DNA from 4 places in the Paenibacillus sp. PvR098 genome. Region 1 is predicted to be linked to each of the others. Evidence: riboswitches for the same ligand, from Rfam matches in the RefSeq annotation. Region 1 holds a riboswitch; each other region holds the start of a gene.
What was found. Region 1 has a riboswitch for cyclic di-GMP ahead of JOE45_RS21890 (hypothetical protein). Riboswitches for the same ligand answer to the same signal wherever they lie in the genome.
Positions count from the first base shown of each region.

Region 2: another riboswitch for cyclic di-GMP. It lies ahead of JOE45_RS19175 (methyl-accepting chemotaxis protein); the one in region 1 lies ahead of JOE45_RS21890 (hypothetical protein).
Region 3: another riboswitch for cyclic di-GMP. It lies ahead of JOE45_RS10800 (methyl-accepting chemotaxis protein); the one in region 1 lies ahead of JOE45_RS21890 (hypothetical protein).
Region 4: another riboswitch for cyclic di-GMP. It lies ahead of pelF (GT4 family glycosyltransferase PelF); the one in region 1 lies ahead of JOE45_RS21890 (hypothetical protein).

Region 1 is NZ_JAFIBU010000001.1:4,406,902-4,412,729, reverse strand. Features, by position in the region: gene JOE45_RS21900 (copper amine oxidase N-terminal domain-containing protein) at 1-1,144, shown strand, start outside; gene JOE45_RS21895 (HD-GYP domain-containing protein) at 1,465-2,070, opposite strand; gene JOE45_RS21890 (hypothetical protein) at 2,137-2,343, opposite strand; cyclic di-GMP riboswitch class I at 2,487-2,573, opposite strand; gene JOE45_RS21885 (5'-3' exonuclease) at 2,762-3,631, opposite strand; gene JOE45_RS21880 (Gfo/Idh/MocA family protein) at 3,838-4,989, opposite strand; gene JOE45_RS21875 (aminotransferase class I/II-fold pyridoxal phosphate-dependent enzyme) at 5,238-5,828, opposite strand, start outside.
Region 2 is NZ_JAFIBU010000001.1:3,882,129-3,887,956, reverse strand. Features, by position in the region: gene JOE45_RS19180 (DJ-1/PfpI family protein) at 1-643, opposite strand, end outside; partial or broken gene JOE45_RS19175 (methyl-accepting chemotaxis protein) at 1,106-2,818, opposite strand; cyclic di-GMP riboswitch class I at 3,090-3,173, opposite strand; gene JOE45_RS19170 (ATP-binding protein) at 3,583-5,229, shown strand; gene JOE45_RS19165 (YebC/PmpR family DNA-binding transcriptional regulator) at 5,680-5,828, opposite strand, start outside.
Region 3 is NZ_JAFIBU010000001.1:2,156,581-2,162,408, forward strand. Features, by position in the region: gene JOE45_RS10800 (methyl-accepting chemotaxis protein) at 1-1,849, opposite strand, end outside; cyclic di-GMP riboswitch class I at 2,073-2,156, opposite strand; gene JOE45_RS10805 (amidase family protein) at 2,391-4,370, shown strand; gene JOE45_RS10810 (hypothetical protein) at 4,526-4,804, opposite strand; gene rlmN (dual-specificity RNA methyltransferase RlmN) at 4,981-5,828, opposite strand, start outside.
Region 4 is NZ_JAFIBU010000001.1:2,212,687-2,218,514, reverse strand. Features, by position in the region: gene JOE45_RS11060 (sensor histidine kinase) at 1-1,295, shown strand, start outside; gene JOE45_RS11055 (hypothetical protein) at 1,517-1,774, shown strand; gene JOE45_RS11050 (hypothetical protein) at 1,801-2,397, shown strand; cyclic di-GMP riboswitch class II at 2,545-2,628, shown strand; gene pelF (GT4 family glycosyltransferase PelF) at 2,664-4,427, shown strand; gene JOE45_RS11040 (hypothetical protein) at 4,459-4,785, shown strand; gene JOE45_RS11035 (hypothetical protein) at 4,805-5,785, shown strand; gene JOE45_RS11030 (hypothetical protein) at 5,778-5,828, shown strand, end outside.

The DNA of each region.
Region 1 (5,828 bases):
CGCTAGCTCTGCTTCAACGAATGACACGGCTTCTCAATCCGGTTCTTCCGACTCTCGTTCGGAAAAAGGTGCTAGCTCTGCGCCGACTAATGACACAGCTTCTCAATCCGGTTCTTCCGAGACTCGCACGGAAGCCGGAGAAAACACTTTTTCTACAACTGCTGCACATAATGGAGCAACTTCTTCTGAATCACGTTTGGGGGATGGTAAGGAAGGATTTGATTTTGACATAACGGAAAAACCCTTTGATTCCAGCTTCGAAGAAGTCATGAAACTGTCATGGAGCGTGGAGGAATTCCGTTCTAAGATAGATCCTTCTGCTTATGAGCAATATCTAAAAGAACAGCAGGCTGAGACGAACCTCTTCGAGTTGAAACAAAACATCGATTACAATTCAACCATTGCCAACTTCCAGCAATTATTGAAGGCAAGCCCGGATAACAACAACCTGTATGTTGAATTAGCTTTAACATACCTGGCGAACGGTGACCTCAACAATGCCAAGGAGATTGCCAAACAACTTGATGTTAGAGCACCGGAAAGCTATCTTTCCTTGATTGTAAAGGCAGAAATGGCTGGACGCCAAGATAAGTCAGATGAGAAACAACTTTATCTTGAGCAAGCGGTAGAGAAAAATCCGACTAGTGCGGTTGTACGATTTAAACTCGGTGAAGAGTTAGCTAAAGCAGGTAAATCTAATGAAGCGATTACTCATCTTTCGACCGCAGCTGCACTTAACCCGAAAAATCTATTGGTCTTTGAAGAGTTGAACAAAGTATTTGCACAAACCAATAACACTGAGCTTAAAACATTCGTAAATGGAGTTGTGCCCAAATTTGAAGTCCTTCCATTTATTGAAAATGGGTTTACACTGATGCCTGCTCGTGCAATTGCAGAATCACTTGGAGCTAATGTGGAATGGGAAGAAGCATCGCAACAAGTCTCAATTCAGCGTGGAGAAACGACGATTCTACTAACAAATGAGAGCAATGCAGCTATTGTGAACGGTCAAGAATTTACAATTGATGCGCCTGCCAAGATTGTAAACGGCAGCATGGTACTTCCGCTGCGTTTTGTAGCTGAATCACTTGGTGCAAAGGTAGATTGGAAAGCCGAAAGTCAAATGATCGTGATTTCTGAATAAATGAGATAAACAAACGATTGATCAGCCGAACGGGGGCGTTGTTTCCTGACCCAAGGATATCCTTGGGTCGGGCATCCGCCATTATAACCAAAAAAACAACGAAAACTTTGCGCCTAGCCCTTATACTATGCGTGGATGACCGTAATGCAATTGTGCTGGTTGGCCCATTGTTTGAGCGTATGAACAGTTTCATCGGGCGCAATTTCGAGATGACACAAGGGGTGTAGGATATGTTATTTTTTTCTTTTCTTTTTTACGGTTACCTGGTTTATGTATACGATGTAATAACCGTATTATTTCAGGGGATATCAGGATAATACTTACCCATACTGTTCATTTCTCCATTTGCTAGAACGATTATAAATTTCCAAATCATGTGAAGGAATGTTCAGGAAAACTTGAACAATATTTTTGTCGAATTGCTTCCTGCTCTGATACCACAGTTCTTGTTTGGCCTCTTGAACGGATAACCCCTTCCGATGAGGGGTATCTTGGAGCATATGATCAAAAACTTCAAGAATAGAACAAATTCGCGCGAAATTCGGAATGAACTCGCCACGTAAGCCATAAGGATAACCAGCCCCATCCCATCGTTCACGATGAAATTTAATAATTTCAATGATGTTAAGATCATGAATTCCTTCTTTATGCGCCAAATTTGCTCCAAGAACAGGATAACGTTTCATGGTTTCCCACTCTTCTACCGTTGCATCTGTATCCTTATTTAAAATATCAGTAGGAATAAAAATTTTTCCAATATCATGCAGAAGGCAGCCTACTACCAAGCTGCGTGTTTGTTCCTGATTATAATGGAGATGGGAAGCCAATATTTTGGCCAGCTTTCCAACACGCATACAATGTTCGTAAATACTTAGTTCTTTCTTCATTAATCGAAACAGTATGTAAAGCAATCTTTCATTTTTCATTTCATAGGTCCTCCATACCGCGAAGCGTTATAACCTGCTTCGTGTGAATCCATCTTGAATATACAATTAACTGGTCTTTTTTTCCTTTTTGTTTGATAATGCTTTATAAATGAGTTCCATTTCTTCTTTAAGGTCCATGGCCCTCTCAAATTCAAAATTAATACGGGCTACCTTTAATTCAACCTTTAGGCTAATGTAATGGTCTTTCAATTCCTCATACGTTTTGTTTTGAATCTCCTCTAATCCCATCCCAGGAACTCGGCCAAGGTACATTTCACTCTCTCCTCTATCACTATGATATTTCACAAATGATGGTCAGACTCATCTACTTAGAGTGACGATGAAAGAATGCTACACAAAAAAAACGTCCCAAAACCAAAAAAATCCTCCGAAATTGGAGGATTATTGATCCAGGTTTCGGTAACTGGCTGGCATAGTGTAATCACACTGAAGCCCCTGTAGCTTTGCGACCCCACTTTTCAATGGGTGTGCCTTTATCGACTTTTCAAGGAAGACTTGTCAGAAAACTATATATTATTAAACAATATTCGACATCATAAATCAAATTCCTTTTTTTAGTAAAAATTTTCATTTTTATTCTATTATTGTGTGAACAAAAGGGCCATTTCCTCAAGTAGAAAAATCCACTTTGGGAACAGCCCCTCTTGTATTATTATAGTAAATTGAACTTCTAGCCAATCAACTTTAACAGGCTTTCGAATTCAAGGTCCAAAAATATCTTTTCGGCTGTTTCTCTTTTAATACTCAACACACATTCATTCAGATTGCAATCCAATGGAGTGTCTTTTTTGATTGTCGCCAATGTTTTTGAAAGTATCAACATGTCTCGGTCAATTTCGATTTTTTTTCTGACCGATGGGGAAACCTTATCTAAATTATTAAGTACCTCTTCAACAGAGGAAAATTCCTGTATAAGCTTCAAAGCCGTCTTCTCGCCAATTCCACGGACTCCAGGATAATTGTCACTGGTATCTCCCATCAAACCTTTTAAATCTACCATTTGAACAGGAGTAATTTGTTTCTCTTCCCATAACATTTGAGGAGTGTATAAGCAATAATTAGCTCTGCCTTTTTTCATGATCGCCACAGAGATTTGCTCCGTTAATAATTGAAGCATATCATGGTCACCCGTCAAAATGACAACTTCCGATTCAGAACTCAAAAGAAATGACAGGGTACCGATGCAGTCGTCCGCTTCGTAGTGATGAAGTCCAAAGTTTGGAATACCCAATGAAGTGACCACGTCTTTTACTAGGTCAAATTGTGGAATGAGCTCTTCCGGCGGCGCGATCCGGTTGGATTTATATTGATCAAATAATTCAGTCCTGAACGTTTTGCTGCCCATATCCCAGCAGCAAATGATATGAGTTGGATTATATTCTTTTATCGCATCGAATAAATACTGAACAAATCCATAAATAGCATTGGTCGGAACACCTGCCGTCGTTTTTCTTATGTATCCACTATAAGACGTGGCATAAAAGGCCCTAAACAACAATGCCATACCATCAATAATTAACGTTTTATTAGCTGATTGCATGAATTCACTCTCCGGTAGATGTGATCTTTATCTTATCTATACTATAACATCCACCTTGTTTCGTAAATACACAGTGATATCCATATGATCCTTGGTAAAGGGAGCCAGACCGTGCTGCCCCTTTCTTTGTATCTGTACTAAGAAAAAAACAGCCTATTGAGGGAGTCAATAGGCTGTTATCACAAGCTCACATTGCTATTCAATTCTTATTCTGCCGTCTCTACCTTTTCCCAGGTTCCGCTGTCGGCACTTTTCAGAATCGCTTCAATCAGAAGCATGCTTTGGTAGCCGTCTTTAAAAGAAGCGATCGTATTCGAAAGAGGCGTTTGATCTCTTACTGCTGAATAAAAGTTCTCCATCGTGTTCTTTAGGCTTTCCGGCCAGCCCTCCTCATGACCGCCAGGATAATGAAGGAAAGGATGTGCCTCTTTTTTCACAAGAGTCGGGTCTCTAAATACCGTTTCATTCGGCTTGTCCCTGTAACCGATCATCAGACGCGAAGACCTCTCCTGATTCCATGATCCGGAAGCTAAGGCACCGTCCAAATGGAGATCCAGAGCGTTTTTACTTCCCGCGGTCACTTGAGAAACCGTAAATACCCCTTTTATGCCATTATCGAATTTGACCAGGACAGAGCAATAATCTTCCGTGCTGATGTCCACTAGCTCAGCATCGTTTGCCCCGCCTTCTTGAAAAGCCGTCTGTCCTATCCGCTGCTTGTAGCGCTTGGGAATAATGGTTGATATATCTGCCATTACTTCCGCAATTTTGAAGCCTGTTACGTACTGCGCCAAATCAAACAAATGGGAACCGATATCCCCGAGTGCTCGCGCCCGCCCGCCATATTCGGGTTCAATCCGCCAGTTATAATCCGTATCATACAACAACCAATCCTGCAAATAATTCCCTCTAACGATCCGAATCTCGCCCAAATCATTATCCTGCGCCATGCCTCGCAAATGTTGGACCATCGGGAACTGACGATAATTGAAATTGATACCGGTGACCAAATCTCTTTCCTTAGCCAAATGGTACAATTCCTTCGCTTCCTCGCAGGTCAGTGTTAGAGGCTTCTCCGAGAGCAAATGCTTGCCATGAAGTAAGATTTGCTTATTCATCTCATAGTGAAGATAATTCGGCGTACAATTGTGAATCACATCAATGTCCTTATCCTGAAGTACATCCATTATACTCCCGTATGCTTTTGGAACGTTTACCGATTCGGCAATTTCTTTTGCTCTTTGTTCACCACTTTGCACGATTGCGGTAACTTCGGCATATCCGAGCCGTCTGACCGCTTCGATATGAGCCCGTCCGATAAACCCGGCTCCTAGTATCGCTGTTTTTATTTTCCGCATATGGTCACATCCCGTCACAAGGCGCATCGCTTCTTTTCGGAACGCCACTGCTAGTATGATATAAAAAATTGCTAATTTATAGTGAATCCCATATATTTATTAACCCGTTATGGATCGCTCCAATCATTAACGATTCGATGAAACAGCAAAAAACAAGCACCCACTTCATCCGATTCAAGCTGATCTCTTGATCGGGTCTTTGGGGGTGCTTGTTCCTTTAATCCAAGGGTTTGCGCAGTCTGCCTCGCCTATGCCAAACCTTTCGTTTTAAAAAATTGTCCAATTCGCCGAATTGCCTCTTTAAGCCTCTCTTCCTCTTGGACCAAGGCTATGCGAACATAACCCTCTCCTTCTTTGCCGAACGCATCGCCTGGAATAACCACAACCCCGGCCGAGTACAGAATTTCCCGGGAAATTTGTCGAGAAGTCCACCCGTCAGGAATCCGCGCCCAGATGAACATGGTCGCTTTCGGTCTGTCAATGTCCCAGCCTGCCTGGCGAAGACCGTCGATGACGATGTCTCTCCTTCTCTCGTACGTGCCTGCAACAGGACGGCTATCCGGACTCATGTCCTCCTCCAAAGCGGCAATCCCTGCTTGCTGTACCGCCAAAAACACGCCGTAATCGATATTCGATTTCAGCACGCGAAGCGCACGAACCGCATCGGATTGACCCACCATGAATGCAATCCTGCACCCCGCCATATTAAAGCTTTTGGACAGAGAATGGAATTCCACGGCTACATCCTTCGCACCCTCGACTTCCAAAATGCTGGGCGGTCTAAACCCGTCAAAAGCCATCTCGGAATAGGCCAGATCATGCACGATCAGAAGTTCGTG
Region 2 (5,828 bases), 520 kb from region 1:
GATTACGGTTCACGGCTTTCTCTATTTCTTCTAAAAATACACGGACAAAGGTTTCAACTACTTCTGGATGCTTCCCGGTGATTAAATTACCGTCAATGACCAGCTCTTGGGTCTGATCTCCCTCGAAAACAACCTCTGCCCCTGCATTTTGTACATCCGATATGACATTATGCGCACAGGTCACTTTTCGGCCGGCAAGCAGCTGCGGATCTGCACAGAAGAGCCAGAGGCTGTGGCAAATGGTTCCGATTTTCACCTGTCCCCGGTTCAATGCTTCAACCGCCGCCCTCAGAAATTGAACCGCCGGCGCTTGATTGAGCTGACCTTGCTTCGGATTCGCCTCATATCTCAGCCGGTCCATAGCGTAACCACCGATCAGCACAATACCGCAGTAATCCTCCGTACGGATGTCGGATACCTCCACGTCCACCCTGACACAGCTTGTACCATCGTTGCCCACAAAGTCCAGATATTCTTTCCCCCACAAATGGCTGATATAATCGACTGAATAACCGTTCTTAGGAAAATATTCATTAAACGCCCGAAACTCGGTCTCATCATAATGGGACTCGACCAACACCCCGATCTTCCCCTTGGTCTTTCCTTGAGCAGGTATTCTCCCATAATGGATATCGTCCGCCATTTGCTTTACATCCCTTCTCTTCAATTTATTTCGTGTTGGAAATATTAACCAAACAGTATGTATTCTATTTAGCTGAGACGGTGATTATCACGCTTTTCTCCTAAAAAATAATTTAGAATTCATATGATTTTGTTTTCACGGTCAAGGCGTATATGATTTCGACGGTACGACCTAGATACTCACGAAGCAGGACTTCCATTTACCTTCCTCTTATACAAGGGAACATCCGAAATGTAAGCCAAGAAAAAAGAGACCCGGCTGAGGTCTCCTTTTTTACTTCTATTTAATTTTAGTCCACTTACCAACTTTTCTTTGAAATCTCTTATCGCTAGCTCTTTACAACAAAAAATAGGATTCCTCCTTGGTAATTGCTAAAGTCACCAAGGAGGAACCCTACTATGGCAATAGGAAGCGGTGATAACTATATGCGTTCAATGGCGGAATAACCATACGCAATGTTATTTATTTAATTTTGAAGATAGATACAGACTCATTCAAGCCTTCGGCAAGCTGCGAGAGTGATTGTGCAGTCGCCGCCGTTTCCTCTGATGCCGCAGCCGCCTGCTCAGTTGCGGATGAGATGTTTTCAATCGAATGCATCACCTCGTTGGACTGGGCAGCCTGCTCTTCACACGCAACCGCAATTTCGCCTACTTTACGTTCCGTTTCGTTAATCATTTCAATAATTCTTTCAAAGGCTTTCCCTGTCTCTTCGGAATGATTCACGCCTTCAGAAACAGCCATTACACTCTTACGAGTGTTTTCCTGCATCCCTTTAATAATAGCTGTAATTTGCTTGGTTGCATCACCACTGCGTTCGGCGAGCTTTCTAACCTCATCCGCGACCACTGCAAATCCTCTGCCTTGTTCTCCGGCGCGTGCGGCTTCGATGGCTGCGTTAAGGGCGAGCAGATTGGTTTGCTCCGCGATGTCGTCAATGACTTCGATAATATCCCCGATTTTATTGGAGTCTTCCTCAAGTCGTGTCATTTGCGAGCTGACCTGGGTCATGCCGGTTATGGATTTTTTGACTATATCTCCGCCTTCATGCGCGATGCCTGTCGTTTTAGAAGCCATTTCAGCCGCTTCCTCTGCGCTTTCTGCAACGGAATTGATTGCCACGGACAATTCGTTGAACAGCTCCTGCATGTTCTGCGCGGCTTCTGCCTGTGATGCGTTTCCGCCGGCAATCTCTTGCGTCGTTGCAGAAATTTGTTCCGATGCGGCAGTGACTCTTTCAGAGGAATCTATCACTCCCCCGATTAAACCTCGTAATTTATGTACCATCTGGTTAACGGAGACAGATAGCTGCCCTAATTCATCGTTGGAACGAATTACGATTTCCTCGGTCAGATTTCCGTCTGCGATTTCTTCAGTCGAATTCATTAATTCTCTTAGAGGCGTAGTTATGGAACGGACAATCCAGAATACGAGCAAGATTCCAAGTGCCATAGCTACAGCAATAACTGCGATGGTCGTAAGGAAAATGCCTCGGGTCGCTTCCGTGATCTCCGAAACATCAACAATTCCAATAATTTTCCATCCGGTGTCCGGATTAGTTACGAATACCGCCTTCTTCTGCTCACCATTAAAATTAACGTCAACCGTTCCAGAGGCTTTCTCGTAAAACTTTGCGGTCGATTCGGATTCGCTTTTGGAGCCTGGTTTTTCCGTCGGATGGATAATGATTTTTTGGTCTTTGTCCATAATAATGACATAGCCCTTTTGGCCTACCTTGATGTTTTTCACTTGTTCAGCCATTTTTGATAGCTTCAATGTCGCGCCCACAATCCCAGAACCATCATCGGATGTTTTCGATTGGATTACCACTACATTACCTGACCCGTCCGCGGAGGCGATGGCATCATTAACGACAGCTTTCCCCTTACTTTCCATGGCCTTAATAAACCACGGCCGTTTGGAAGGATCAAAGTCTGCGGCCAGCTTTAATTCAGGCAATGTATACATTGCACGGTTATGCGTTGCAAAATGTACATTTTCAAATTCAGCGTTTATCTCCAAAAATGTTTCAAATACTTTTCGGATCTCCGGAGCCGATAAATCAGCATTAAGATTTTTCCCCAAATAATCGATATTTGATAAGCTTGAGGCCATAATATCCTTAATTTGATTGTTCGTAAAATCAACGCTGATGCTTGCATTTTGCTCAATTTGCTCGGTAATCTGGCTCTTTGCATTCTGATATGAAGACCATCCGATGGCGCTGCATGGCAAAATTAAAATCACTAGAAACGCGATCATTAGTCGGTACTTAATGCTCATTTTCAACATGCTTGTGTGTTCCCCCTCTGAGTTGTACACTGTATACTACCTTTGTTTCCAGAAGTTCCGTTAAGCGCGCTCGGCATTACCTCCCTGATTTTGATACCTAATAAAAAAAGAAACTGTCCCCATTATAAAAAACGGGGCAGTCTCTTTTTCCCCCATTGACGGCCCGGCTGCCATAGCATGAAACTTTAGACCCGTGGCTTTGCGTCCCTGCCTTTCGACAGGTTTGCCTTTTTCAATTGGTAAAATGACAATTTTCGACAAATTGACTAACTCATAGTAACATGCTGGTGTTACTAATATCAAGTAGCAATTCAGGAACGAATGATTAAATCCCCGACATCACATACATATGAACACTTTCCGGCATTTTCTCCTTATCCGTCCATAGTAAGGCTCGTAGCAGGAAAATACAGACATATTTTTTATTGATTCCACTATGACATTAGGGCTCACATTGCTTTATGCGTATGCCGCAATACCAATTCGAGCGGGTAGGCTTTATTTTTAGGTATTTTGTCCTTGTTCATACTGTAATATAATAAATACACAACACAGCTAAGCTATCAACATCTCAAATCGGAAAAATATTAAATTTTCTACCGTTGCTCATACATCATTTTGTCATACACCATTAGGAGGGTAATAGTGTGGTTCTACAATTAATTATTTATATAAGTTTGCTTCTTTCTTCCCTTTTTCTCATTTCACGGTATATTACCAATCGCAGAAAGCCTTTGAATTGGTTTTCTCCGCTCTCAGATAAACTGATCATCGGTTTTTTTTACGGGGTCATCGGCGTTTGTTTAATGTATATTGGCAAGGCGCTCAACGGCAATGTTGCAGATCTGCGGCAAATCGTCGTTGTTCTCGCTTTATTTTATGGGGGTTGGATCCCTACGCTGGTTTCCTCCCTGCTGCTTTTTATATTTCGTATTCTCATGTTTACCGATTCTTCTCCGGTAGCTTTTCTAATGAGTCTCATGTGCACGATAACCATCACTCAAATTATTATGAAGTCACAAATCCCAAGATCTAAGCAATGGTACACGATCACCTTAGCGGTCATGATAGAAGTTTATGCTTATTTATGGTACCTCGGAGCTTACTCCAGTTTGTTTGATCCTGAACTTTTACACTTTGCGGTTGCTTTTATTTTGGGTTCGATTTTCTCCTATCATTTTATAGAATCCCTTAGGCAATCTTACAAAGTTATGGAAGAACTTCGCCAATCAAAAGAAAGGTTAGAACACAGCGAGGCCAATTATCGGTTGATTGCGGAAAATTCCTCGGACTTAATTGCTGTTCTGAGCGTGGAGGGAAACGCAGTGTATCTTTCTCCCTCTTATCTGCCGGTCATCGGTTTAAGAACAGAACAATTTATAGGAAAAGGGATCAAAGAAATGATACACCCAGAAGATTATCCTCAGCTGATTCAACTTTGGACGGAACTCGTCATAGAGAAAAAAGCGGCCCGAGCGGAATGCCGATACCTGCATGAAAGCGGTCATTGGGTTTGGATTGAATCCCATTACATGCCGGTGCTTGGCATCAAAGGTGAAATAGATAAGGTCGTTGTGATTAGCAGGGATGTTACGGAACGAAAACAAACAGAAGAACTCATACGAGAAACCGAGAAGCTATCCATGGTTGGCGAGCTCGCGGCGGGTATTGCCCATGAAATCCGCAATCCTTTAACGTCACTGAAAGGGTTCATTCAATTAATGAAGAAAGAAACGTTTAAGCCCTCTTTTTTAGACATCATGTATGAGGAACTGGATCGGATTGAGACCATCACCAACGAACTGCTCTATTTAGGCAAACCGCAAGTCCAGATGGTCAAGGAAACCAATATCAAGGAGCTTTTAGAGCAAATCATTGCATTTATGCACCCGCAAGCGTTATTGCATAATACGTTGGTAACCTTTCGGGCCGAAGATAAGCTTCCCCTGATCACGTGTGTCGATAACCATTTGAAACAAGTATTTATCAACTTGTTAAAGAATGCTCTTGAAGCAATGCCTGAGGGCGGTCAAATTTTCATAAAAACGAAGCAGGAAGATCAAGAAACGCTATTAATTTCTGTTGAAGATCAGGGAATCGGAATTCCGGAAGATCGCGTTGCGAAGCTGGGGGAACCGTTTTTCACTTTGAAAGAAAAGGGCACAGGCCTAGGGCTGACCGTCTGTAAAAAAATTATTAAAGACCATAACGGCAACATCACGTTCCGCAGTAAAGTCGGAATCGGAACGATCGCAGAAGTACGGCTGCCCATTTCAAATAGAATAACGGCTTAACATAAGAGCTCCCTCCCTGTCTGTCTTTACCCTGCCAAATTATGTCAGACACTTGGATGCCAGGTGATATTATGGAACGTGAATAGTCATGACTGGATGGGGATAACGAGATAACAACGGATTTCCATCGTTAAAGCGGGATTTCGTTTCGGAGTCGGATCAGGAAAAAAAAGAACCCACATCTCATAGTACAGAGTGAGTTCTTTCTATGCATACCTTTCAATCAAAATCATACACGCAACGGATCGCTGAGCATGACCCCAAGCAGCCATTGTCTCCACCACTAAAACTCGAACAGAGATCATACCCGACTAACAGATCAAGCCGCATGCAGCGACTGTCCCGACGAAATAAGCCAGCCTCAACCACCTGAGGTTTGGCTTCCGTTGTCGATACCGAAAACTGCTAAGTCCCCACTTCTTTTAATAAAGATACGTTAGAATTGTCGGATTATTCAACGAAATCCACATTGTGGTATACTTGTTGAACGTCCTCCAGATCCTCTAATGCATCTATCAATTTTTCAAATTGTGCCTCAGTGCCTTCTGGAAGTGTTACGTAATTTTGTGCAAGCATTGTTAATTCTGCAACTGTATAAT
Region 3 (5,828 bases), 2.3 Mb from region 1:
CGGATGCAGCGACGTTCTGTGTATTGCCTGCGGATTGTTCGGCAATATTAGCTACAGCTTCCATCATTTCCACCATGCTTTGCGAGCTTACATTAACTTGTTCTACAATAGAAGAAACCTCTTGGGATTCGGCAGCCAACCGTTCGATTGAATTTACAATGTCTCCGAAGGTTTCACCAGTTAAATGAACCATCTTAATACCTTCTTGGACAATGGATGTACCATCATTCATAGACTCAACCGCTTTATCCGCTTCCGTTTGAATCTCTTGGATGAGTTCACGAATTTGAGCCGCTGCATCACCCGATTGCTCAGCTAATTTCCGTACTTCGTCAGCTACTACAGCAAACCCTCGCCCATGTTCCCCAGCCCGTGCAGCTTCAATCGCGGCATTTAGAGCTAACAAGTTCGTTTGATTGGCAATTTGTTTGATTAATTCAACGATATGCCCAATTTCCTTGGATTTTTCGCCTAGTGTGTTAACCACACCCGCCGTTTGACTGACCGACTGTTGTACCAAATTCATTTGCTCAACCGTTTGCCTAACGACTGTGTTTCCAGTGTTTGCTTTATTGCTCGCAGTGCTCGTTAAATCTGCAACGTTTTGAATAGACGATGCCGCCTGATTCATTCCTCTTGAGATTTCTGCAGCTGCTTCAGTTGCTTCAGTTGCACTGGAAACTTGCTTCTCCGTGCCTAACGCGACCTCTTGAATCGAGATTGAAATTTGTTCAGTCGCTCTGCTAGTCTGTTCTGCGCTCGCCGATAACTGTTCCGAAGTTGAGGCAACATGATCCGTATTTATACCGACTTGCCCAATTAGATGGCGAAGGTTGATCCTCATTTGATTGACGGAGTTTGATAACTCCCCGAGTTCATCCTTGGAACGTATAACGATTTCCTCGCTCAAATCTCCACCCGCGATTTTCCCCGTAGAACTCATCAATTCTTTAAGCGGCCTAGTAATGGAGCGCACGATCCAAAATACAAGCAGGATACCGATCACAATAGCGATGGCAATGACGGCGATGGTCGTATTGAGGATGCCTTGGGTGGAACTCGAAAGTTCTGTAACATCAATGACACCAATAATTTTCCAACCGGTTTCCGGGTTAGTGGCAAATATAGACTTTCTTGGGTGTCCATTAAACATATACTCAACAATACCGCTGTCTTTTTCGTAAAACTTTTCAATAAATGGATCTTCGCTTTTCGTTCCCGGCTTTCCCGTCGGGTGTATAACGAATTTGCGATCCTTGTCCATAATAGCAACATAGCCCTTTTGCCCAACTTTGGTATTCCTCACTTGTTCAGCCATTTTGGATAGCTTCAAAGTCGCGCCTACAACACCTCCGCCATCGCTGGATGTTTTTGATTGAATAACCACTACATTACCCGACCCATCCGCCGAGGCAATGGCATCGTTCACGACTGCCTTCCCTGCACTACCCACAGCTTTGATCCACCACGGACGTACCGTAGGGTCAAAGTCCGCGGGTAGCTTTAGCTCAGGTAAGGTAAACATCAACTTCGTATTGGTTGCGAAATGTACGTTTTCAAATTCAGGGTTCACTGTCAAGAAGGTTTCCAATTCTTGTCTAATCTCTGGATAAGATGAATTTACACCAAGTTTAGTTGCCAAGTAATCGACATCAGATAGACTTGAAGCCATGATATCTTTAATTTGATTGTTCGTAACTTCAACACTTTGATAGGCATTTAGCTCTATTTGTTGGCTTACTTGGTTCTTTGCCTCCTGGTAAGAAAACCATCCGATAGCAGAGCATGGTAAGATTAAAATCGCAAGAAAAGCAATCATTAGGCGATTTTTGACTGTCATCTTCATCATACATTTGTTCCCCCATGTTAGTTAATATTTAATGCAAAGCAACCATCTACAACATTTCCGGCATTTTTATGATCTCTGAATTGGTTACACCTTATCTGTTTAACTATATCTATTTTGCAAATGAAGCTGCCAATGATAGTGAACGATCTGGCAACTTATAACATGCGCCTCCCATCAATATAAAAATAAAAAAAAGGACCACACAGGGTCCTTTATTACCCCTTTTGGTAACCCGGCTGTCATCGCTTTCGCATTAGACCCGCAGCTTTGCGCCCTCACCTTTCGGATAAGTTTGCCATTATCACTAGGAAATATTATGTTTTAGGTCTTTTGAATCAAATTTCAATCTTATTAAATTACATTAATTTGATCAATTTTGTCAATCAATATATTTTTTTGTCGATTATTAGACTTATTTGGGCCGCTTATACAAATTATGTTATGAATTTCGACAAAATTTTCTGGTTGTTTATTTACATTTCTTTTGTAAGCTACTATAATCGGATTTTGTCAATAAACATTACATAAACGGAGGTAGAGTATGAAACCATTGAAGTACGCACTTATATCGACTTATACCGCTGCGACCCTGGCACTTGTTCCTGTAGCCGCGTATGCTGCTCCTGCAGCTAATCCGATCCAGGTCGCTTCTCACCCGTCTTCCGAAGTAACGATAGCCGTTGCCCAAAGCTGGCTCCCGGAGGTATTCAAGGAAACCTCCAAGCTCAATTCTTCCGTAGTGGAGAAAGATTTCATCGACGCTCTTCATGCCGCAGGCAAAGCCGCCGGAACCTCTGTGGACGTTGCTGCTCCAAAAACCGACGGAGCGCTCACCCGTGAAAAATCCGCTTCCGTGCTGAATCAAATCATTAAAACTCCTTATGCGAAAACATTTGTTTACACCGATGTTCCTGCTAACAGTCCTTATGCGGCTTCGATTTTGAACGTCAGACAAGCGGGACTGATGAACGGCGTATCGTCCGAATCGTTCGGATACGGCAAACCGCTCACTTACGGGGACGCAGCCGTACTCGCCAACCGAGTGTACAGTCACTTATTGCCTTTCACGCTTCCCGAAGCTACCATTACGGATATGCAGAAGGCGATGGAATCAGGCCGACTAACATCCAAGGAGCTTGTTCAGCAATACTTGAACCGGATTGAAAAGTATGATAACCAAGGACCCGCGTTGAATTCTATTCTTACGTTGAATCCTCAGGCGATTGAAATAGCGAATCAGCTTGACAAGGAACGTGCCGAGAAAGGACCACGAGGCCCACTGCACGGCATCCCGGTCATCGTGAAGGATAATATCGATACAGTCGACATGCCCACTACTTCCGGGTGTAAATGCTTGGAAGACGCTATGGCTCCTGACGACGCTACCCAAGTGAAAAAACTGAAGGATGCCGGTGCGATTATTCTGGCCAAGTCCAATCTCCACGAATTCGCGTTCGGGTATACGACGGTCAGCTCTCTAGGCGGTCAGACCTTAAACCCGTATGACCTCACCCGCGTACCGGGTGGTTCCAGCGGCGGCACAGGCGCAGCAATTGCAGCCAATTTTGCTGCAGTAGGTTTGGGGACTGACACAGGAGGTTCCGTACGTGTTCCATCTTCGTTCAATAGTCTCGTAGGCGTTCGTCCAACCGTTGGACTTTCAAGTGTTGACGGCATTACGCCGCTTGCCAACGCGCAAGATACAGGCGGTCCGATGGCCCGTTCCGTAGAGGATGTTGCTCTGATTCTGAACGCAACTGTTGGATATGATCCGAAAGACGTTTCGACAGCAAAGAGCGTTGGCCAAGTACCTGTTGATTACACAGCATACCTAGACAAGGAAGGTCTGAAAGGCTCCCGTATCGGTGTAGTCCGCGAAGTGTTCGGTACGAATCCGGAAGTCAACAAGGTCATGAACCAAGCGATCGAGGATATGAAGAAAGCCGGAGCCGTTATTGTAGACAACGTGACCATTCCGAATTTTGCCGAAATCAACAAGTACGGCAGCTTGAGCGCTTGGGAATTTAAATTCGACTTCAACAACTACTTAAAATCGCTCGGCGAAGGCGCTCCTTACAGCTCCTTGGATGAAATCATCAAAGACGGTAACTTCCATCCTTCCAACGAAGGCATGCTCAAGCAGCGTAACAGCCGCGAGTCGTTGGATTCGGTAGAGTACAAAGATATCTTGCTTTACAGAACGAAGTATGCGCAAAATGCCGTCCTGAAAATGATGGCGGACAACCAGCTTGACGCACTTATCTTTCCTACGTCAGCTAATCCGCCAGTCAAAATTGATCCAACTCAAATGAAAGAATACCAGTCGATCGGTGAAGGCTTTAAGCTCAGCACCTTTACCTTCTGGCCAACGGTAACCGTTCCGGCAGGATTTACTTCTGAAGGACTGCCAGTCGGTGTGGATTTCTTCGGCCGGGCTTTCAGTGAAGCGACACTGCTCAAACTAGCCTATTCTTTTGAACAGAACACGCATCACCGTAAGGCGCCAGAACTGACGCCGTAAGCAGCAGTCTTATCCTCTACTAAGCAAAAGCAGGTTGCTCAGGCAACCTGCTTTTTCCTGTTGAAACCATATACATACGAAAAAGCCGATCCCCTTTCTCTATCACTTGGGAATCGGCTTTTACTTATATAGGAGTTATGCGGCCTTAGATACGGCTAATCCTCATAACCCGCCATGCCTTTGTCCATCAAGTAGTCCATCTCGGCGTCCAAAATCGCTTCAACGGTCAGTTCATCTAATTGGACATCGGACTGGCTCATTACGTAATCGACGAGCTCGTCGCTATCAATTTCTACCTCTCCCTTGGTGTTCTCTTTCGCACTGTTGATAAATTTCTGTTCATGCTTTAACACTAGCATAATTTTTTTGGAGTCCACGTTCGTTTTGCTTGCTATGTATTCTACAAGCTCTTTCTCATTGATTTGTTCGCTCATGTGTAGTCATCTCCTCATCGTGATCTACAGCCCATTGTAACATAAAGTACTCGCCGCTGCTCCAATGTTCGTTTGAAGTTAAAGCTGGTTGTTACTGATAATTCGGTATAGCGCTCTATCGGCAAAAAAATGCGTACCCAAATGAACGGATACGCATGTACTCTATCCCAAGTTATTTACCCTACTTGGATTTGTTTGCTTCTTAACTGTCCACAAGCGGCATCAATATCGGTCCCGTGTTCAAGTCGGACACTGCAGCTAACGCCTTGCTTTTTCAACGTGTCATAAAACGCCCTTACCGATTCTTGTTCACTTCTCTGATATTGACTGTGTTCGTCCACCGGATTGTATGGAATTAAGTTTACATTCACGAGCTGTCGTCTATCGGCAATCAGGTCAGCCAGCTCCAGCGCATGCTCCGTGCGGTCGTTTACATCCTTAAGCAGAATATATTCCAGCGTAATCCTGCGGTTCGTTTTTTCCAAATAGTAATCAATCGACTGCATTAATTGTTCTATGGGAATGGCACGATTAATTTTCATGATCCGCGTTCGCAGCTCGTTATTTGGCGCATGCAGTGAGATCGCCAAATTCACCTGCAAATGGGCATCGGTAAATTCAACAATTTTATCGGCAAGGCCGCTGGTCGATACGGTGATATGTCTCGGGCCAATAGCCAATCCTTTATGATCTTTAATCACGGTCAGGAAATTCACCAGATTATTAAAATTATCAAATGGCTCGCCGATCCCCATCACCACAACGTGACTCACTCTTTCGTCCTGCTTCGCTTGATCCAGATGAAGCTGTACCTTCATAATCTGTTCCACAATTTCGCCGCCGGATAAATCACGACTTTTGGCTAATAACCCGCTTGCACAAAAACTGCATCCGATGTTACAGCCTACTTGGGTGGTCACACAGACCGATAAACCGAATTTATGTCGCATTAATACCGTTTCAATCAGATTGCCATCACTTAACTTGAACAAGAACTTGATCGTTCCATCCTCAGATTCCTGCT
Region 4 (5,828 bases), 2.2 Mb from region 1:
TCTGTTTCGCCCTCCGTATGTTTTTTCTTGGAGAGGTGCTTGTGGCTGCCTGGTTTCCCGGCTTAAGCTGGGCTTGGCAGGTGAAGCTGGAATACCTGATTGAAATCGCCGCCATATTATCATTTTCCCATTACTTTCGAGCCATGTATCCTCAAGAATATTCACGTCTGATGATCAACTCGATTCGCGGGCTCGAAGTTGCCTTTGCGATGGTGGTTCTAGCCACCCCAAGCTCGTTTTTTACTCAATGGATGGTCATGCATGCGGCCGTGGCAGCCTGCGCTGTACTCTTCGTACTGTGCTTTGTTTATCCGATAGCCATTCGGCATGGGCGCATGGGGGCGCGTTCTGGACTGATTGCACTTGCGATTGCTCTGCTTTCTCTCGTAAACGATACATTTTATTATTTGGCCGTGCCGCTGACGTCCGAAGAACTGGTTTACGCTGGCTTTTTCGTTTATTTGCTGTCCCAAATGGGAGTAACCATCAGACGCTACGTAGCTTTAAAGCAGGAGTCGGATGCTTTGACTCTGCGGCTGGCGGCCTCCAATGAAGAGCTTGAGCGAAAGGTATCGGAGCGCACGAGGCAGTTGACTGAATCGCACCAGGCCAACTCTCGTCTTATGCACAATATCGCCCATGATTTGAGAGCGCCAATCGCTCTTATTCGCCGTCGGGCGAAGCAGCTGGCGGCTTACGTGTCTCCGGAGGGCACGGCTGATCTAGTGGTGATTGAGCAGCAGTCAGAATGGGCGATCAAGCTGGCACAAAATCTAAACGACCTCGCCAGTTTTCAAGAAAGAGAGATGCGCTTTTCACCCGTATTCGTTAAAGCTATCGATCTGATGCGATTTTTGTATAAACGAACGGAACCTGTTATTCGGGGAAGCGGGTTCCAATGGTCGCACAAGCCGCTCGATGAGCTGTTCGAGGGGGACGTGCTTGTCGTGAGGGCGGACTTGTTTTTGATCGAACGATTGATCGATAATTTGATATCCAATTCTCTCAAATTTACACTTCCCGGCCGTAGGATTAGCCTATCCTATCGCATGGTTGGGGCGATTCTTGAAATCATCTTCGAAAACGAAGCGAATCCGCTTGACGAAAAGGCACTGGAGAGGATATTTGAACGGTTCTATAAGGCGGGTTTATCCGAGGTTGGAAGCGGCATCGGACTAGCTGTATGCCGGGAGATTGTTCGACTGCACGGAGGAGAAATCCACGTCTCCCAATCGGAAGAGGGCAGGATCCAGTTTTTTGTCCGGCTGCCGATGGAATCATCGGGTAAGGACTAATCGCTTGGATATCAGGCGATGTAAACAAACGTAATAATATATATTTCTTGACTGTTCAGGCCGTCCCTTTGGGGCGGTCTGTTTGTTTATATGAATGCATACATATGTAGCAGTTCCATAATGTAGAATTCATTTATAGGAAACCGGGGGGATACCATATCGATACGGAGCAGACAAGGCTGGAATGCGAGCTAGAAGACTGGAAAGAACGTAATCGAACGTTGATGGAAGAGATCCGGCAAATCGAAGAGCAATATCCTTTCTATCTAACGAATGATTATGAAAAAGAAGCTGCCTCTTTGCTGTTGGTATGCCAGATAGAGTACACGAAAAAATTATATGTCTTGCTTAAGCAATTGCGAGAAGAAGACAAGCTGCACGAACAGTTATTGCTCGAAAAATATAAGAGTCTGGAAAGCTTGAAAAGTGTCCTTCAAGAAGCATCGAACCTGATCCGTAAAGCGATAGCGGAGTATTAGCGCAATAAAAAAAGGAGGAACTAGAAATGGGTTCAGACGAGTGGGAAAAGCCAAAGGGTGAAGAGTACCGATATCTCCAGCAGCATATTGAAGAGGAGAGGCAGCTGAATGGTGAATTGCTCGCAAAGCTGGCTACATTAAAGAGAGGGCTTCAACTTCCCGAAGTGGATGAGGAATATATTGTTTTGATCCGAAAGAAAACGAAAGAATCGGTGCTTCTGCTGCACGGGCAAAACGAGGTGGACGTGCTCGCATTACATGAGAGCTACAAACGAAAAAAGCTGGGCCGTGAGCAAGAAATCGCAATTGTGGAACAAGAAATCCACAAGAAGAAGCAAATGCTGGGCATGCTGCTGAACGAAGTGGAGAAGGCTTCGGGGAAAATTGCTGCAGCTCATTCTCAAATCAAAAAGGAAGATACGGACAAGTCATCAAAGTCTGAAGCTTTAAAGAAGAACTATATAGCAGGGAAAAGAGCGGGTGAGGATTTGCACGATCAAGAGGGTAAGCTGCTGATCGCCGAAGGCGATCTGATTACGATGGAAGTTATAGAAAAAGCCAAGCGTTTAAACCTTCTAACGCAGCTTATTTTGCATATGAATATGCTTACACAGAGTAAGTAGGATAAGTCTTAAGGAAGAATCTATAGTTCTTTTGACCTATAAGTGGGAAGAAATGATGACTTGACAAAATATTTGTTTCGTGAGATACATATTGTATCAATGATAATGGGTATATAGATGTGCTTCGTCATATTTTTCGAAAAAATTACAAGCAATGGAAGCGTTGAAGTCTACTCCTTATGTGGGCACTTGGAGCAGACAGAGCTATTAGTGCAACCGGCCATTTTTCGCTAGACGAAAAATGTTTTCATGGGACGGTGTTCGGTATGAAAAATAAGCTCACAGTTATGCTTTTAACGGAAGGAACTTATCCCTACTTCCAAGGCGGCGTCAGCACTTGGTGTGATATATTAGTCAAACAGCTGAGCATGGTGGATTACGTCATCTTCAGTGTGGTGGCTGACCCGTTCATTACCCCTCAATTCGAAAAACCCCAAAATACGCAAATAACCCAAATGCCCTTGTGGGGAACAGAGGAACCCTGTGAGCATCTAAAAATACCATTCTCTCAAGTCTATCTGTCCAAAAAAAGAACGGTGCACCAGGTAGTTAAAAAACGGTTTATCCCCCTCTTTTCCGATTTGATCAAAGAAATTATCAGCTCGGAAAAAAATCCAACCCGTTTCGGTCAAATTCTCTACGAATTGAATCAATACTTCAGTCAGTACGAATACAAAGAAAGCTTCAAGGCTGAAATTACCTGGGACATCTACAAGGACATTATATTGTCCGCGTGCAAGGATACCCGTACTCATTTGCCGGAACCAGATATTTATGGCATGATTCAAAGCCTTGGCTGGATTTACCGTTTTTTCAACATATTGAACAACCCCATTCCCAAAGTGCATGTATCCCATTCCTCGGCGGCAGCTTTCTGCGGTATTCCTGCCGTGTTGGCCAAAATGGCGCATAAAACTCCACTGCTTTTAACCGAGCATGGCGTGTATCTCCGGGAACAATATTTGTCATTATCCAAGAGAGGACTGTCCTCTTTTTTAAATACGTTTTTGATACGGCTAGTATCTTCCATTGTCAGTTTGAATTACACCTTTGCGGATCAGGTTTCTCCCGTATGCGAGTACAACACGCGATGGGAGTCCAGGCTCGGGGTGGAGCCGAGTAAAATTAATGTCATTTATAACGGCGTGGACGAACAGATTTTTCGGGAGGGTCCCATTCGGAGAAATGAGCATCCGACGGTTGTGACGGTTGCGCGTATCGACCCGAACAAGGATATATTAACGTTGGTTCAAGCTGCTTTTACGGTAAAACAGCAGATCCCGGATGTACGATTTGTGATTCACGGAAGCGTGGCGGTGCAGGAATACTATGAAGAATGCCTCGCCTTGCGGGATAAATTGGATTTGAATGAGACGATTATTTTTGCGGGACATACTCAGAATATGGCGGCGGCTTATCAGAGCGGCGACGTGGTTGCCCTGTCCAGCATGACGGAAGCATTCCCTTACGCAGTGGTGGAAGGCATGATGACCGCCAAGCCAGTTGTTGCAACTGACGTAGGAGGCATTCGGGAGGCATTGGGTGATACGGGCTTTGTCGTAACCCCTGGACGCAGCGAGGCACTGGCCGATAAAATCATAGTGCTGCTAAAGGATCCTGAATTGAGGAACTCTTTAGGCAAACGGGCCCGGGAGCGGGCGCTTCATTTTCTGACACTGGATAAAGTGCTGGAGAATTATTTGAAAAGCTACATTAAATTGTCTATCTACGCGCACGAAAACGTACCTGCCGCTCGGGGTTTATCTCCCGAACAGCTTCAAAAGCTTCACGCAGAGCAAGCTTATATCTTAATGTCACGAGGATATTACCAGGAGGCGGCAGCCCAGTTTCGTTCGGCCGTAAACATGCTTCCAGCGGCTGTATTTACTCCCGTTTTGATAGGGGAAATCGCGGTATGTTATGAAAGACTCGGGGATCGTGAACGTGCAAGTATGGAGCTGGAGAGGATGAAGTTGCTGATGCAGTTGGCCGGAAACAAACGATTAAACGGTGGAAAGCAAACGGCATAACGGCTGTGCGACTTGGGGGGGCTAATCGATTGTGGATGCGTTGTATAAGAAATTGATATCCGAATCAGAGGATGAGCTTAAGAAGCTGATAGCCGAGAATGAAGAATGGAAGAAAAAGCTTACGGACGTTAGAGAGCATGACGCAATTTCATCCGTCTTTGAAGGAGAAATCTCGTCTCTCATTATGATGTCTCATCTCGAAAACACGAAACAGGTCTACCGTATTACGGAGGAGCTGCGGCAGGAAGAGGAACAGCAAGAACGGATTATTGTAGATAAAAACTTAAAAAAACAACGGTTTAAGCAGCTTCTGCTTGAGACCATTCAAACTGCACGTAGCAAAATGTCGGAGTCTTAAGACGAGAGAAGGGAATTTTATGCCAGAAGGTCCAGAACCAGGGATCCCTGAGGATAACGTCAAAATTCTGTGGAACCAATTTTTTGTCTTGAGACAGCAAATCGAGAACGTGAAGAAAGAAAATATGCAGCTGGAAAAGGAATGGAACGAAAAAAAGCAGCAAGTCAAACCGTCGGTATCCGCACATGTTTATAAAGACCTGATTCTAAAGAAGACGAAAGATGCTGTCGTACTGCTGAATCAACAGAAGGAAGCGGAGCTTGAACGTGTCCGAGCCGAGTTTGCAGCAAGAAAAGCGGAGCAGGAGGAAAGAGCCCGAAAAATAGATGAAGAGCTGCAAATGGTTCAAAATCTGCTTAAAATCATGTTGGATGAACTTGAGCGGGTTGTTCTTCATCAGTTCGATGACGGTATGCCTCCGGATATGAGCACACCCGTGGAGGAGCGGCCTCCACAAGAATCGCATCCCCAGTTAGAGATTCCTGCTGAAGAACCCAAGCAGCAACCAGAAACATTAAGCGGCTTTTGGGATAATATTGACGAATACTTAGGGGAACTTAATGACCGTTCGCATACGGGGGGGCACGGAGTAGATGAAGCCGCGCCAAAGCCCAAGGAACATCTCATCGATTCGGGCTTCCCTTGGGAGCGATCTGAACCTGGGATGCTTCCACAGACGGTTATAGCCGAGCCGCTTACTGCAGCAGCGTCGGATATCTCAGGTCGCGGAAGCAAGGTTGTACCTTTGAAGCCGCAGGCATCGCAGGAGAATAGAAGCGCCGTTTTCCCCTTGACCGAGGAGATCGAGCTGATAAAAAATCAGTATATCGTCGGTAATAAGGCGGGTGAAGATATTTATGATCGCAATGGACAGATTATCGTCAGCAAGAATAGTGTCATTACATCGGATGTGGTGACGAAGGCGGAGGCGGAAGGCAAGATGGCTGACCTTATCGTACAGATGATTTTACCTGGCTTTGGGGATCAGGAGCATGAGTGAAATCGTGAAGGTTCATGCCAAAGGCTTGGTTCGGGAAGAGCAA